DNA from 3 places in the Nocardioides convexus genome. Region 3 is predicted to be linked to each of the others. Evidence: riboswitches for the same ligand, from Rfam matches in the RefSeq annotation. Region 3 holds a riboswitch; each other region holds the start of a gene.
What was found. Region 3 has a riboswitch for cobalamin ahead of G5V59_RS23030 (hypothetical protein). Riboswitches for the same ligand answer to the same signal wherever they lie in the genome.

Region 1 (4,189 bases), 290 kb from region 3:
CCGGTGCTGTGGTGGAACTACCCGGTCTGGGCGCTCACTTCGATCCTCACCGGAATGCTCGTCGCGACGTACGTGCGCGACCCCGCTACGCCGGTGCCCGTAACCCAGGGCGGAAAGACCTTCGCAGGTAGCGCGCTGTCGCTGTTCGCGGTCGGATGCCCCATCTGCAACAAAGCTCGTTGTCATGGCCATCGGCGTGAGCGGGGCTCTCAATGTGTTCGCTCCGATCCAACCGATGCTCGCAGTCGGATCTCTTGGGTTACTCGTTTACGCCCTCTGGGCGCGCCGGCGCACCGCGGTCGCGTGCAAGATCGCAGACTCGACCAATGGACAGCGCGGCCGAGTTGTCGTGACGCGACTTGCCTCAGGCTCGTTGATCGGTCTCGCCTGCGGCGAGGCCCTGCTGGGGCCACCCGAGGTGGGTGGCCGCACCGACGTGCCGGCGCTGCGAGGGAACGCGGCGAACCCACATAGAGTTCTTGTCTCCGGGTACGTCGATAGGCGTGCAGGCGGCGACTGATCGTTCGCACGCGCGAGTTGGCCGTATACGAGGTCTGCTCGCGGTGATCTGCGCCACGATGTTCGCGTGGCTGATCGTCACGCAGGTCCTCCAGGCTGCTGCGAGTATCGACGACCGCCCGATCTCCGAGGATCTTGTTCACCGAGCATCGTCTCTGACTGCGAGCGTCGAGCAGGGCGGTGAACATGGCCTCCGCGCGGAGGCTGGTGGCCGTCCTGCCGAGAAGCATCTGGTCCCTCTGTGGTGTGCCTGCCTGGCGGTGCTGGTGTGTGCCGACTGTTCAGCCGTCAGACGCAACGAGGTCAGAAGCAAGGCGCCTCTCTCGTGGCGCATCCGGAAATCCGGCTGCGGCGCCACGGAGACTGCCTCGCCGATGGCGCCCGCCGCCAAGAACCCCACCCATCAGCCTCCCCAGTGATCCGCATGTGAGGGACCGAGCGGGGCCCGCACTTCGCGGGACCGCCGACATCGCACGACTCGGCCACGCCTATGCCGCTGAGAATCAGCGGCTCAGCCTGTCGCGTCACCCGGAACGGAACCAGACCTGAGGAGAAAGCACGATGACAAGCACCATCACCGAGATGATGAACGCCTACCCGGCACGGATCTATACCGACCGCGAAGACGTCGCCGCGTGCGTGGCGGCCTGCGTGGAGTGCGCGCAGAGCCTGTACCGCGTGCGCCGACGCTTGCCTCAGTGAGGGCACCATCGCGGACCTGGTCAAGTGCGTCAGGAGCAATCTCGACTGCGCCGACACCTGCGAAGCAACTGCTCGCGTGTTGTCCCGCCATACGGGCTACGACGCAGCCATCACCCGCGCCGTGCTCCAAGCCTGTGCCCAGGCGTGCACGTCCTGCGGGGACGAGTGCGGTCGACACGCCACTATGCACGAGCACTGTCGCATCTGCGCAGACGTTTGTCGTAGGTGCGAGGCAGCCTGCCAGAAGGTCCTCAACGCCATCGGCTAACCGCTGGGGAAGGCCGCCGCCGGTCGGCCTGCGGCGGCGGCCCTTCCCCGGTTGGACCAGGGAGCCGATCCACTACAGGACCTTCGGACGTGGGCCGCGCCAAAGACGCCCCACGAGCCCCTCCGGTGACGTCGTACCCACGGTCGGCCGCCTGATGAACTGCAAACTATCTTGCGTAGTAGTTGTGGAACACTGGGCACGCTGCGATGTACGGGAAGCCGGTGAAAATCCGGCACGGTCCTCGCCACTGTGACTGAGGAGTTGCGCGCCTCGACGGCCACTGACCTTCGGGTTGGGAAGGCTGGCGCGTAATGGTGATCCGGGAGTCAGGAGACCGGCCGCGGCGACCAACAACCACGAGGCATGGAACGAAAGGCGCCACCATGGCCACATCTCACGTCCAGATCCCTACTCCTCTCCGCGTACCCGCCTGGGTGTGGGTCCTGTCGGCCTTCGCTCTCATCGCGCTTTTCGTGATGAGCCAGGAGAATGGCGCGCTCCTCGGCGCGACTGCCGGCCAGTACCTCCACGAGTTCACCCACGACGCTCGTCACACTCTCGGCTTCCCGTGCCACTGAGGAGTGTCGTCATGAGCATCGCTGTTCCGCTGTCCTCTGTTCCCAATGCAAAGTCTGCGCCGATATGTGAGCAGCGGCGCGGCCGCAGGCGCCGTCGGCGGCGCTGCGGCTGCTGTCGTGATGTACTCCGTCACCGAGCCGCTCCTTCGACAGGCACTCATGGTCGAGGATCGCCGAGTGCACGCCGGGGCCGGCCATGAGATGGCGGAGCCGCTCGTTGGCCGCACGATGCAGGTGGTCGGCGGGATGGCCACCACCCTCGTCATAGGAGCGATTTTCGGGGTCGTCTTCTCGGTGGTGTTCGCGCGCACCCGGCACCGCCTTCCCGCGCTGACAGAGCACGGCCGCGTCATGGCCCTTGCGGCCCTAGGGTTCGTCGTCTTCGCTCTGGCGCCGCAGATCAAGATCCCGGGCAACCCGCCGGCGGTCGGGGACCCGGCGACGATCAGCCACCGGACGCTGATCTTCACCCTGACCATCCTGTTGACGCTCGCACTGGTGCTCGCGCTGTTCAACCTCGACGCATCGCTTCGAGATCGGCTGTCAATACCAGTGCGCTCCATCGTCACGGTGGCGGCGTTCGCTGTCGGTACGTCGGCGATCTTGCTGCTCGTGCCGGACTCACCTGATGGCATACCGACCGACATGCCCACCACTCTGATCTGGAACTTCCGCCTTGCCTCTCTGGGGCAGCTGGCCACCATGTGGGCGTCACTTGGCTTGGTGTTCAGCGTGCTTATCCACCGCGGGCGACGGCAGCCCAGGCTCCACTCGCTAGACCCGCAGCGAGGCGGTCCGCATCAGGCTTGATCCGGACCGCCTCTGCTCTCTTTCGACCGGTCTCTGGCCAAAACACCTATCGCGCCTACGCCGCGCGGGCAGGGCGTTTGCCCCCGGCGTCGGCCGGATCGGACCGTCCATGAACCTTTGGGGACACTTGCGGGCTGAGCCGACCCGAAGACAGGTTGTTTATCCATGCTCAGCAAGAGAGGGTGAGGCGCCGTGCACGGCGGCGCAGGGCGAAACTTCCGCCGACGGCCCGTCGATGCTCGCCGACCTTCCGCTCCACATCGAACGACGCGGCGGCTCAAACTCGGCTCAAAATGGCGGTCCCACGGGCGTGGTACGCCTCGAGGCGACTGGCGTCGACTGAAGGCGACGGTCAAGGTGAGCCGCCCTCTGACCTGCTACTTTGGTGAGATCGAGATGTCGGCCGTGGGCGTGCCGGGTCGGCACCGGACGCCCCATCTGATCCCTACGGATCAGAAGGTTTGGGGTTCGAATCCCTACAGGCGCGCGAGCGAAACAGCACTCGCAGCAAGGCCCCCGCACCATCGCGTGCGGGGGCCTTTGTCGTTGCCGGTGACTACGCTGGTGAGTCGACGGGTCGGAGGTGACCACGGATGTTGCAGTTCCAGAGCGAGAGCCTCGAGGAGACCGAGGAGTTCCTCAGCGAGCAGTACGCGCCCATGCGCATCGGCAGCACCACGGCCGACGCCCCGTCACGGATGTCCCGCGTCGCGTCGGACCTGATCAGCGTCGATCGGCTGGACTTCGCCTTCGAGATGACCTACGACGTCGCGCCGCTCGGCCGGATCGGCCTGTGCGACATCGCCACCGGCACGATCGAGGGTCACGGCCCCGAGGGAGCCGGGCGGGAGTCCTTCGGGCCGGGGGACCTGTTCGTGCTCTCGCCTCCCGACCGCGGCTACGGCGGCACGATCAACCGGGCCCGCTACACCGTGACGATGATCGACCCCGACGTCCTCAGCGCCGTCGCCGCCGGCAGCGGTGAGGCACCGGTCACCCTGCTCGACCACCGGCCCACCGGCGCGGCCGCCGCCGCCCGGCTGCGCGCCGCGATCGAGCACTTCGACCTCGCGGTCCTGGGCGATCCGGTCGCGGCGGGGAACCCGCTGATCCTTGGCCAGGCGGCCCGGTACGTCGCCGCGCACGTGCTCAGCACCTTCCGCACCTCCGCCGTCGGTGCGGTCTCCGGCGACAGCCGCGACGCTCACCCAGCCGCGCTGCGCCGCGCGATCGCCTTCATCGAGGAGCGCCCCGGCGACGACATCACGCCGGCGCAGATCGCCGCCGCGGCGCACGTCAGCATCCGTTCGCT
Region 2 (4,189 bases), 3.0 Mb from region 3:
CGAGCCGGTCGGCGTGCGCGTTCTCCGCGCGCGGCACCCAGGTGTACGTCGTGCCCTCGGGCGCGATCGCGGCCGCCTCGGCGGCCAGCGCCTTCATGTCGGCGTGCTTGATCTTCCAGTTGCCGGACATCTGCTCCACGACGAGTCTGGGAGTCCATCCGCACCTCGACCGCGGCACCGGGGGCGTGCTCGACGGCGAGCGCGAGACCGGCGACGAGCCCGGAGTACTCCGCCACGTTGTTGGTCGCCACCCCGATCGTCCGGGCGTCCTCGGCGAGCACGGCGCCGGTGGCGGCGTCCCTCAGCACCGCGCCGTACGACGCGGGGCCGGGGTTGCCGCGCGAGCCGCCGTCGGCCTCGACGACGACCCGGTCAGGAGTGGGGATCACAGCCCGCTCTCGGCGGTGCGGACCAGGATCCGCTGGCACTCCTCGTGCCGGACCACCGTCTCCGGGGACAGCGCCCGGATCTCGGCGAGTCTCGCTGGCGTCCAGCGCGAGCCTGGCAGCCGCTGCACTGCCGGGCACGCAGCGCACCCACGGCCACGCCGCCCTTGCTGGCGCGCGGCTTGTCGTAGAGCGCGAGCAGGTCGGCGGGGATGTCGGCGACGATCGGGTCGCGCCGGGTGCTCACGGCGAGGATCTCGGCGTCGAGTCTCACCGGCCTTCTCGTCACGCGCGGACGTCACTCACCGAGCCTGGGCGTCGATCTCCTCGACGGCGCCGGTCGACTCGGCAAGCGCGGCCTGTGCCTCCTCGAGCCTGCTCCATCACCTCCAGGCTCCTCGTCCTCCAGCGTGGAGATCCGTCGCTCCAGCGAGGCGAGACTCGTGCTGCATCCGCTCCAGCGCCTTGGGATCGCCGATGGCGCCGGAGTCCATCCGGTCCCGGTCGCGGGTCCGGCGCGCCTTGACCTGCTCCACGTCGGCATCCGCCTTGGCCTGGGCCGCGGTGAGGTCGTCCACGACGATGCGCTGGTCGCGCAGCCGCCCGTCGATGTCGCCGCGGCGACCGAGCAGGCTCCTTGATCTGCGCGGCCTGCGGCGGGTTGGCCCGCACGTGCCGGAGCCTGGTCGACCTGGGAGTCGAGGGCCTGGAGGTCGAGCAGGCGGAGCCTGCGCGGCGGGATCGGCGTTCACAGGTGCATTGTCCAAGGATCGGTGACGATCTCGCTCACCCGGGTGTCGACGGCGTCGCCGAGGGCCTCGGTGAGGCGGCGTGCGACCACCGGCAGCCAGGTCCACTCCGCCGCCCAGTGCGCCACGTCGACCAGCGCCGGACCGTCCTTCTCGACGAACTCCGCGGCCGGGTGGTGCCGCAGGTCGCTGGTGACGTAGGCGTCCACGTCGAGCGCCGCGACCCGGTCGAGCAGGAAGTCGCCGGCGCCGCCGCAGACCGCCACGCGTCGTACCGGACGGTCCGGGTCGCCCGCCACCCGTACGCCGGCCGCGGTGGTCGGCAGCGCGGCCGAGATGTTGCCCGCGAGCTCGGCGAGGCTCACCTGCGGGAGGCTGCCGATCCGGCCGGTGCCGGTCGCGGCGAGCCCGGGGTCGGCGACCTCGACCACGTCGTAGGCCGGCTCCTCGTAGGGGTGCGCGGCGAGCAGGGCGCGGACGACGTCGGCCCGCACCGCACGGTCGAGGACCACCTCGATCCGCACCTCCTCGACGGTCTCCAGCTCGCCGACGGTGCCGATCAGCGGGTCCGCGCCCTTCAGCGGCCGGAAGCGGCCCTCGCCGGGGGCGCTGGTGAAGGAGGCGAAGTCGTAGTCGCCGATCCGGCCGGCGCCGGCCTCGGCCATGGCGGCCCGCACCGGCGCAGCGGCGTCGGCGGGGACGAAGACGGTGACCTTGTCGCGCGGGCCGCCCGGCGCGGGGACGATCGGCTCCAGGTCGGTCAGGCCCAGCGCCAGGGCGAGGGCCTCGGAGACCCCGCCGGCGGCCTGGTCGGCGTTCGTGTGGGCGGTCAGCAGCGCCGTACCGGCCTTGGTCAGGGTGTGCAGCGTGCGCCCCTTGGGCGTGGTCGCGGCCACGCCGTGCACCGGCTTGAGGAAGAGCGGGTGGTGGACGACGAGCAGGTCGGCCTTCCAGTCCGCGGCCTCCTCGGCGACCGCGGGCGTCGGGTCGACGGCGAAGAGCACCCGCTTGACCGACTGCGCCGGGTCGCCGGCGACGAGGCCGACGGCGTCCCAGGAGTCGGCGGTCGCGGGCGGGTACCAGCCGTGGAGCAGGGTGACGACGTCCTCGAGCGCGGGCATGTCGGCCAGGCTAGCGGGGCCGTTGGTAGTCTGCCGGTGCCAGTCGACCTCCCCGGAGGTCAGGGAACCCGGTGCGAGTCCGGGACTGACGCGCAGCGGTGTGGGTGACGGGCGGAGCACGACGTCACTGGACCCTCCGGGGCCTGGGAAGACGCTCCGCACCGGATGATCCCGAGTCCGAAGACCTGCTGGCCCTTGCGACGTACCGCTCGCGAGGTCGTGAGGGGAGATCGCGAGGATCCCCGGCCTCGAAGGACCACAGATGGCGCGCAGCCGACCGGACCGGTGCCCGGGCATCGTGCACCCGTGGCCCGCCGACGACGGCGGCCTGGTGCGGATCCGCGTGCCCGGTGGCCGGGTCGCGCTGTCCGCGCTGCGCGCGCTGGCGGAGGTCGCGGCGACCTACGGCGACGGGCGGGTGCGGGTCACCGGCCGCGCGAACCTCCAGGTCCGCGCCATGCCGCTGGCCGGTGACCGGCTCGCCGACGAGGCGCTCGACGCCCTGGAGGCGACCGGCCTGCTGCCCTCGCGGGCGCACGACCGGATCCGCAACGTGCTGGCCTCCCCGCAGACCGGGTACGCCGGCGGGCGCGCCGACCTGCGCCCCGTGGTGACCGCGCTCGACGCCGTCCTGCTCGGCGACGAGGCGCTGGCGGGTCTGCCGGGGCGCTTCCTGTTCACCCTCGACGACGGCCGCGGCGACCTCGCCGAGCGGCACAAGGACCTCGGCCTGGTGGCGCTCGACGCGCAGACCGCGCAGGCTCCCGCGTCGGCGAGGGCTGGGGCGAGGTGGTCACGCTGGCCGGGGCCGCGGACGCCCTCGCCGGCCTGGCCCGGGACTTCCTGGTCGCCCGCGGCACCGGCCCCGCGGCGGCCTGGCACGTGGCCGAGCCTGCCCGCTTCCCTGGCCCCGCTCCGAGACCCGCGGCCCGGCGCGGACGTGCGCAGCGAGCCGCTGCCTTTCGGTGCGGTGCCCGGCGGCGAGCACGTCCCTGTCGGCGACGACGGGCTGTCCTCCGCCGACCTCGCCGCGTGGCGAGCCGAGACCGTCGTCGTGACCCCGTGGCACGGCGTGCTGATCCCCGAGCCGCTCCCCGAGGAGACCCCATGACCGACCTGACCGCTCCCCCGCGTCGGTACGACTACATCGCCGACGGCCCGGCGATCTACGTCGACTCCTTCGCGACGATCCGCCGCGAGTCCGACCTGTCCGGGGTGCCGGCGGACGCGGAGAAGGTCGCCGTCCGGATGATCCACGGCAGCGGGCAGACCGACCTGGTCCGCGACCTCGTCGTCCACCCCCGCCTCGCCGAGGCCGGCCGGGCCGCGCTGGCCGCGGGCGCGCCGATCCTGTGCGACGCCCGGATGGTCGCGATGGGCATCACCGCCGGGCGGCTGCCCGCGGACAACCCGGTGCACTGCTTCCTCACCGACGAGCGGGTCCCGGCGCTGGCGAAGGAGTGGTCCACGACCCGCACCGCCGCCGCGGTCTCCCTGTGGACGCCCTACCTGGAGGGGGCGGTGGTCGCGATCGGCAACGCTCCGACCGCGCTCTTCCACCTGCTCGAGATGATCCTCGACGGCGCTCCGCGCCCGGCCGCGATCGTCGGCTGCCCGGTCGGCTTCATCGGTGCCGCCGAGTCGAAGGACGCGCTCGCGGCCTTCGCCGACAAGCACGGCATCGACATCCCGTTCGTCACCGTGCGCGGTCGTCGCGGCGGCTCGGCCATGGCATCGTCGGCTGTCAACGCGCTCGCCCAGGAGGCGGAATGACCGGGCACTTCCACGTCGTCGGCATCGGTCCCGGCGACCCCGAGTCGATCACCCGCAAGGCCGAGCGCCTGGTCGGCGCCGCCGCCGTGGTCGCCTTCCACGCCGGGGTCCGCAAGGAGTCGCACGCCCGCCGGATCGCGGCGCACCTGATCCCGGCGGA
Region 3 (4,189 bases):
CCCGGGGACGGCCCGACCACACGGGTCGTGCCGTCCCCGGCCGGCGGGCGGGGTGCCGTCGCCGCCACGGCGGCGGAGGCACTCCAGCCCACCCCGGCACCGCCGAGCGCGGCGGCACCGGTGCGGAGGACGTTGCGGCGGTCCCAACGTGGACCGCCGGGCATCAGCCTGCTGCCGTCCGTGGGCTGGTACTTCTCGTCGGCCCCGTCGAACGGCTTGACGGTGGCCTCGACCTCGGTGGTCGAGCCGTCGCCGAGGGTGAGGGTGATCGTGACGGTGGTGCCCGCCGCGACCGGTCTCTCCAGGCTCCATCATCATGATGTGGTCGCCGCCGGGTGCGAGGGTCACCTTCCCCCGGCCGGTACGACGAAGCCGCCCTCCTTGGGCCGCATCGCCATCGAGCCGTCGGCGTTCTCGACGGTCTCGTGCAGGCTCGGTCATCGCGTTGACGGTCGTCGAGGCGCTGACGACGTCGATGTCCTGGCCGGAGTCTGTTGGACAGGATGCCGAAGGCGGCGGTCATCCCGCTGCCGGCGGCCTTGACCCACGGGTCGGTGACGCTGAGCGCCTGGGCCTGGTTCTGCGTGGTGGTCGTGCTCTCGACGGCCCGCGGTGGGGACGCGTCGTCGCTGCCGCAGGCCGCGAGGGCCGGGGCCAGCAGGCCGCACAGGAGTACGGCGGACAGGGTGGTCGTGCGCATGACGAGTTCTTCTCGATTCGGGTTCCGGGCGCGCGGGAGCGCGCAGCAACGGGCGCCACCGCACCCGCCGGAACCTGCAGGGACCGGACCGTCAGTGCGCGAGGCGCAGGGAGGGGAGGAGGGTGCTCGCCCCGGCCGGCGGACCGCGTGGCACCGCGGCGGAGCGCACCGTCTGCGAACGGACCGCGACGCGCTCGGTGGACACCCGCTGGCGACCGCGCACGGGCAGCGCGACCAGGCGCAGCAGCCGCAGCACCAGCCAGCCCAGCAACGCCCACACGGCCTTCACGACCGCCTGGTCGAGGCCGGCGGCGACGGCCGTCGTCGCGGCGACCACGCCGAGGTGGGTCAGCGCCATCGACGGCGTGAGCCCGACCGCGTCGAGCAGGCCCATCCCGCCCGCGGCCTGGTGGATGTGCCCGTGGTGGTGCAGGTCGCTCGGCGCCATCATCAGCGTCAGGTGGCCCACCGCCTGGGCGCAGAAGGCGACCAGCGCGAGCCGCGGCACGTCGACCCGCCCGATGCGGGTGAGCACGATCCCCAGCGGCAGCGCGACGCCCAGCACGACCAGGCCGGGCACCAGCAGGATCGTGCCGCCGCCGGCGACGTGCGCGCAGAGCGCGCCGAAGGCCGCGACCGAGACCGGCGAGGATGCCGCGGGCAGGCCGGAACCGGCGCCCTGAGGCGGCGGCGGTTCGGGTCGCGGACATCCCCGTCATGGTAGGCGGGTGGCGGCTGCGGAGCCTTCTGCTAGCGTCCGTGACGCCAGTCGCACTCACGAGGATCGTGGGTCAGGGAACCCGGTGAGAGTCCGGGACTGACGCGCAGCGGTGAGGGTGACGGGCGGGGCAACACGCCACTGGAGCGGGCAATTCGCCGCTCTGGGAAGGCGCTCCGTCCGGTCGATCCCGAGTCCGAAGACCTGCTGGCCGTGGACCTCCGGTCCGCGTCACCCCACCCACCAGGCTTCGCGCAAGAGCCTCGGACGAAAAGAGTGACCTGTGACGTCGCGTCGTGCCCGACTCCTCCCTGCCCTGCTCGCCCTCCCGCTGGCTCTCAGCCTCCCTGAGCGCCTGCGCCGGAGCACCCGAGCCCGAGACGAAGGCGGTCGCCGGGCCGTCGTACCCGGTGGAGGCGAGCAGGCTGCGGCTACACCTCCACCGTCGCCGCACCGCCCGAGCGCGCGGTGACGATGAACCAGGGCGCCACCGAGGTGATGCTCGCGCTCGGCCTGCAGGACCGGATGGCCGGCACGGCGTACCTCGACGACAGCGTGCCGGCGAAGTGGCGCGCGGCGTACGACGGGGTGGAGGTGCTCTCGAAGGAGTACCCGGACCACGAGACCCTGCTCGCCGCGAGGGCGGACTTCGTCTACGGCTCGTACTCCAGTGCGTTCGGCGACGAGGCTGCCGGATCCCAGCAGGAGCCTGGCGAAGCTCGGCATCGGCTCCTTCCTCTCGCTGTTCGGCTGCGGCGAGAACGAGCCCTCCGCGGAGGTCTCCTTCGACGCGGTGTGGGACGAGATCGAGACCGTGGCGGACGTCTTCGGCGTGCCGGAGCGGGCGGAGGCGGTCGTGGACGCGCAGGAGGAGGCGCTGGACGTGCTGGCCGCACAGGCGCCGGGCAAGGGGCTGGACGTGTTCTGGTTCGACTCCGGTGACAAGGCCGCCTTCGCCGGCGCGGGGGAGGGCGGCCCGCAGCCTGATTCTCGACGCCGTCGGCGCGACCAACGTCTTCGCCGACGTGAAGGGCGGCTGGGCCGACGTCAGGCTGGGAGCGGGTCGTGAAGGCCGATCCCGACCTGATCGTGCTCGCGGACGCGAGCCTGGTCGAGCGCGCGGGACAAGATCACGCTGCTGGAGAAGGACCCCGTGCTGAGGAACCTGCGCGCGGTGCGGGCGAAGGCGTACGTCGTGCTGCCCTTCTCCGCCACCACGCCCGGGATCCGGCTCGCCGACGGCGCCGTGGCGCTGGGCGAGGCGCTGACGAAGCGCTCCCGATGACGCTCGCGGCACGGCCGCTCGGTGTGGTGCTGGCGCTGCTGCTCGGCCTCGCGATCGTCGTCGCGGTCGGGATCGGCTCGGTGCACGTGCCGGTGACCGACGTGCTCGACGTGGTGCTGCGCCGCCTCGGCCTCGCCGTCGACGCCACCGTCGTGGACGACCGGATCGTGTGGCAGTCTGCGGATGCCCCGCGTGCTGGGGGCCGCGGCGACCGGCGCCGGGCTGGCCATCGCCGGCGCGGTGCTGCAGTCGCTGACCCGCAACGACCTCGCCGACCCCTACCTGCTGGGCATCTCCGGCGGTGCGACCGTCGGCGCGGTCACCGTGATCGTGCTGGGCGTCGGGGTGGCCGGGCTCGCCGGCGGTGCGGCGCTCGGCGCCGGCGCCTTCCTCGGAGCGCTCGTCGCGCTGGTCCTGGTGCTCGCGCTCGCCACCGGTCGCGGGGGTGACCTGCCGCCGGCCCGCACCGTGCTGGCCGGCGTGGCCGTCGCCCAGATGTGTGCGGCGTACACGTCCTTCGTGGTCATGACCAGCGGTGAGCGGGACGCGGCTCGGCGGGTGCTGGCCTGGACGATGGGCTCCCTCGCGGGCGTGCGCTGGCACAGCGCGGTGCTCCTGCTCGTCGTGGTGCTGCTCGCGACCGTGCTGGTGCTGGGCTTCGCCGCCGACCTCGACGCGTTCGCGTTCGGGGACGCCTCGGCGTCCTCGCTCGGCGTACCGGTCGAGCGGGTGCGCTGGATCCTCCTGGTCGGTACGGCGCTGCTGACCGCCTGCCTGGTCGCCTTCACCGGCGCCATCGGCTTCGTGGGACTGGTGGTCCCGCACGTCGTACGGCTGGTGTGCGGGCCGCTCCACCGGCGGTTGCTGCCGCTCAGCGCGCTGGCCGGTGCGATCCTCGTGGTCGGTGCCGACACCGTCGCCCGCTCGCTGGTCGACGGTCAGGAGATCCCGATCGGCGTGGTCACGGCGGTGCTGGGCGCGCCGGTCTTCGCCTGGCTGCTGCGGCGCGAGTCGAGGACCCGGTGATCGCCGCGGAGGGACTGGTGTGGGGCGTGCGCGGGCGAGCGATCCTCGACGACGTGGCGCTGGCGTGCCCGCCCGGCGCGGTGACCGGCCTGCTCGGCCCCAACGGATCGGGCAAGACGACCCTGCTGCACGTGATGGCCGGGCTGCGCCGTCCGCACACCGGCACCGTCCACCTCGACGGCGACGACGTCCACCGGCTGCCGGCGCGCGAGCGGGCCCGCCGGATCGCCCTCCTGGAGCAGGAGTCCGCCACCGGGCTGCCGCTCACCGCGCGGCAGGTCGTCGAGTCTCGGCCGGATCCCGCACCGCGGCCGCTGGCCCGCGCGGAACGGCGAGGGCGCCGCCGAGATCGGCGAGGCGCTGCGCCTCGCCGAGGTCGAGCACCTGGCCGGCCGCGACTGGCAGACGCTGTCGGGTGGGGAGCGCCAGCGGGTGCAGACTGGCCCGCGCACTGGCCCAG

Region 1: another riboswitch for cobalamin. It lies ahead of G5V59_RS25210 (CbtA family protein); the one in region 3 lies ahead of G5V59_RS23030 (hypothetical protein).
Region 2: another riboswitch for cobalamin. It lies ahead of G5V59_RS00755 (nitrite reductase); the one in region 3 lies ahead of G5V59_RS23030 (hypothetical protein).

What each region holds. Positions count from the first base shown of each region.
Region 1 is NZ_JAAMYA010000001.1:3,364,384-3,368,572, forward strand. It holds gene G5V59_RS25195 (hypothetical protein) at 504-938, shown strand; gene G5V59_RS25200 (hypothetical protein) at 1,081-1,221, shown strand; gene G5V59_RS25205 (four-helix bundle copper-binding protein) at 1,343-1,489, shown strand; cobalamin riboswitch at 1,658-1,847, shown strand; gene G5V59_RS25210 (CbtA family protein) at 2,134-2,877, shown strand; gene G5V59_RS25215 (helix-turn-helix domain-containing protein) at 3,471-4,189, shown strand, end outside.
Region 2 is NZ_JAAMYA010000001.1:99,567-103,755, reverse strand. It holds gene G5V59_RS00775 (reverse transcriptase-like protein) at 1-389, opposite strand, end outside; gene G5V59_RS00770 (hypothetical protein) at 386-688, opposite strand; gene G5V59_RS00765 (hypothetical protein) at 770-1,138, opposite strand; gene G5V59_RS00760 (Nif3-like dinuclear metal center hexameric protein) at 1,135-2,256, opposite strand; cobalamin riboswitch at 2,280-2,464, shown strand; gene G5V59_RS00755 (nitrite reductase) at 2,519-3,367, shown strand; gene G5V59_RS00750 (precorrin-8X methylmutase) at 3,364-4,029, shown strand; partial or broken gene G5V59_RS00745 (SAM-dependent methyltransferase) at 4,026-4,163, shown strand.
Region 3 is NZ_JAAMYA010000001.1:3,072,926-3,077,114, forward strand. It holds gene G5V59_RS23015 (hypothetical protein) at 1-441, opposite strand, end outside; gene G5V59_RS23020 (hypothetical protein) at 438-764, opposite strand; gene G5V59_RS23025 (hypothetical protein) at 792-1,280, opposite strand; cobalamin riboswitch at 1,450-1,645, shown strand; gene G5V59_RS23030 (hypothetical protein) at 1,887-2,360, shown strand; gene G5V59_RS23035 (hypothetical protein) at 2,338-2,487, shown strand; partial or broken gene G5V59_RS23040 (iron chelate uptake ABC transporter family permease subunit) at 2,700-3,729, shown strand; partial or broken gene G5V59_RS23045 (ABC transporter ATP-binding protein) at 3,726-4,189, shown strand, end outside.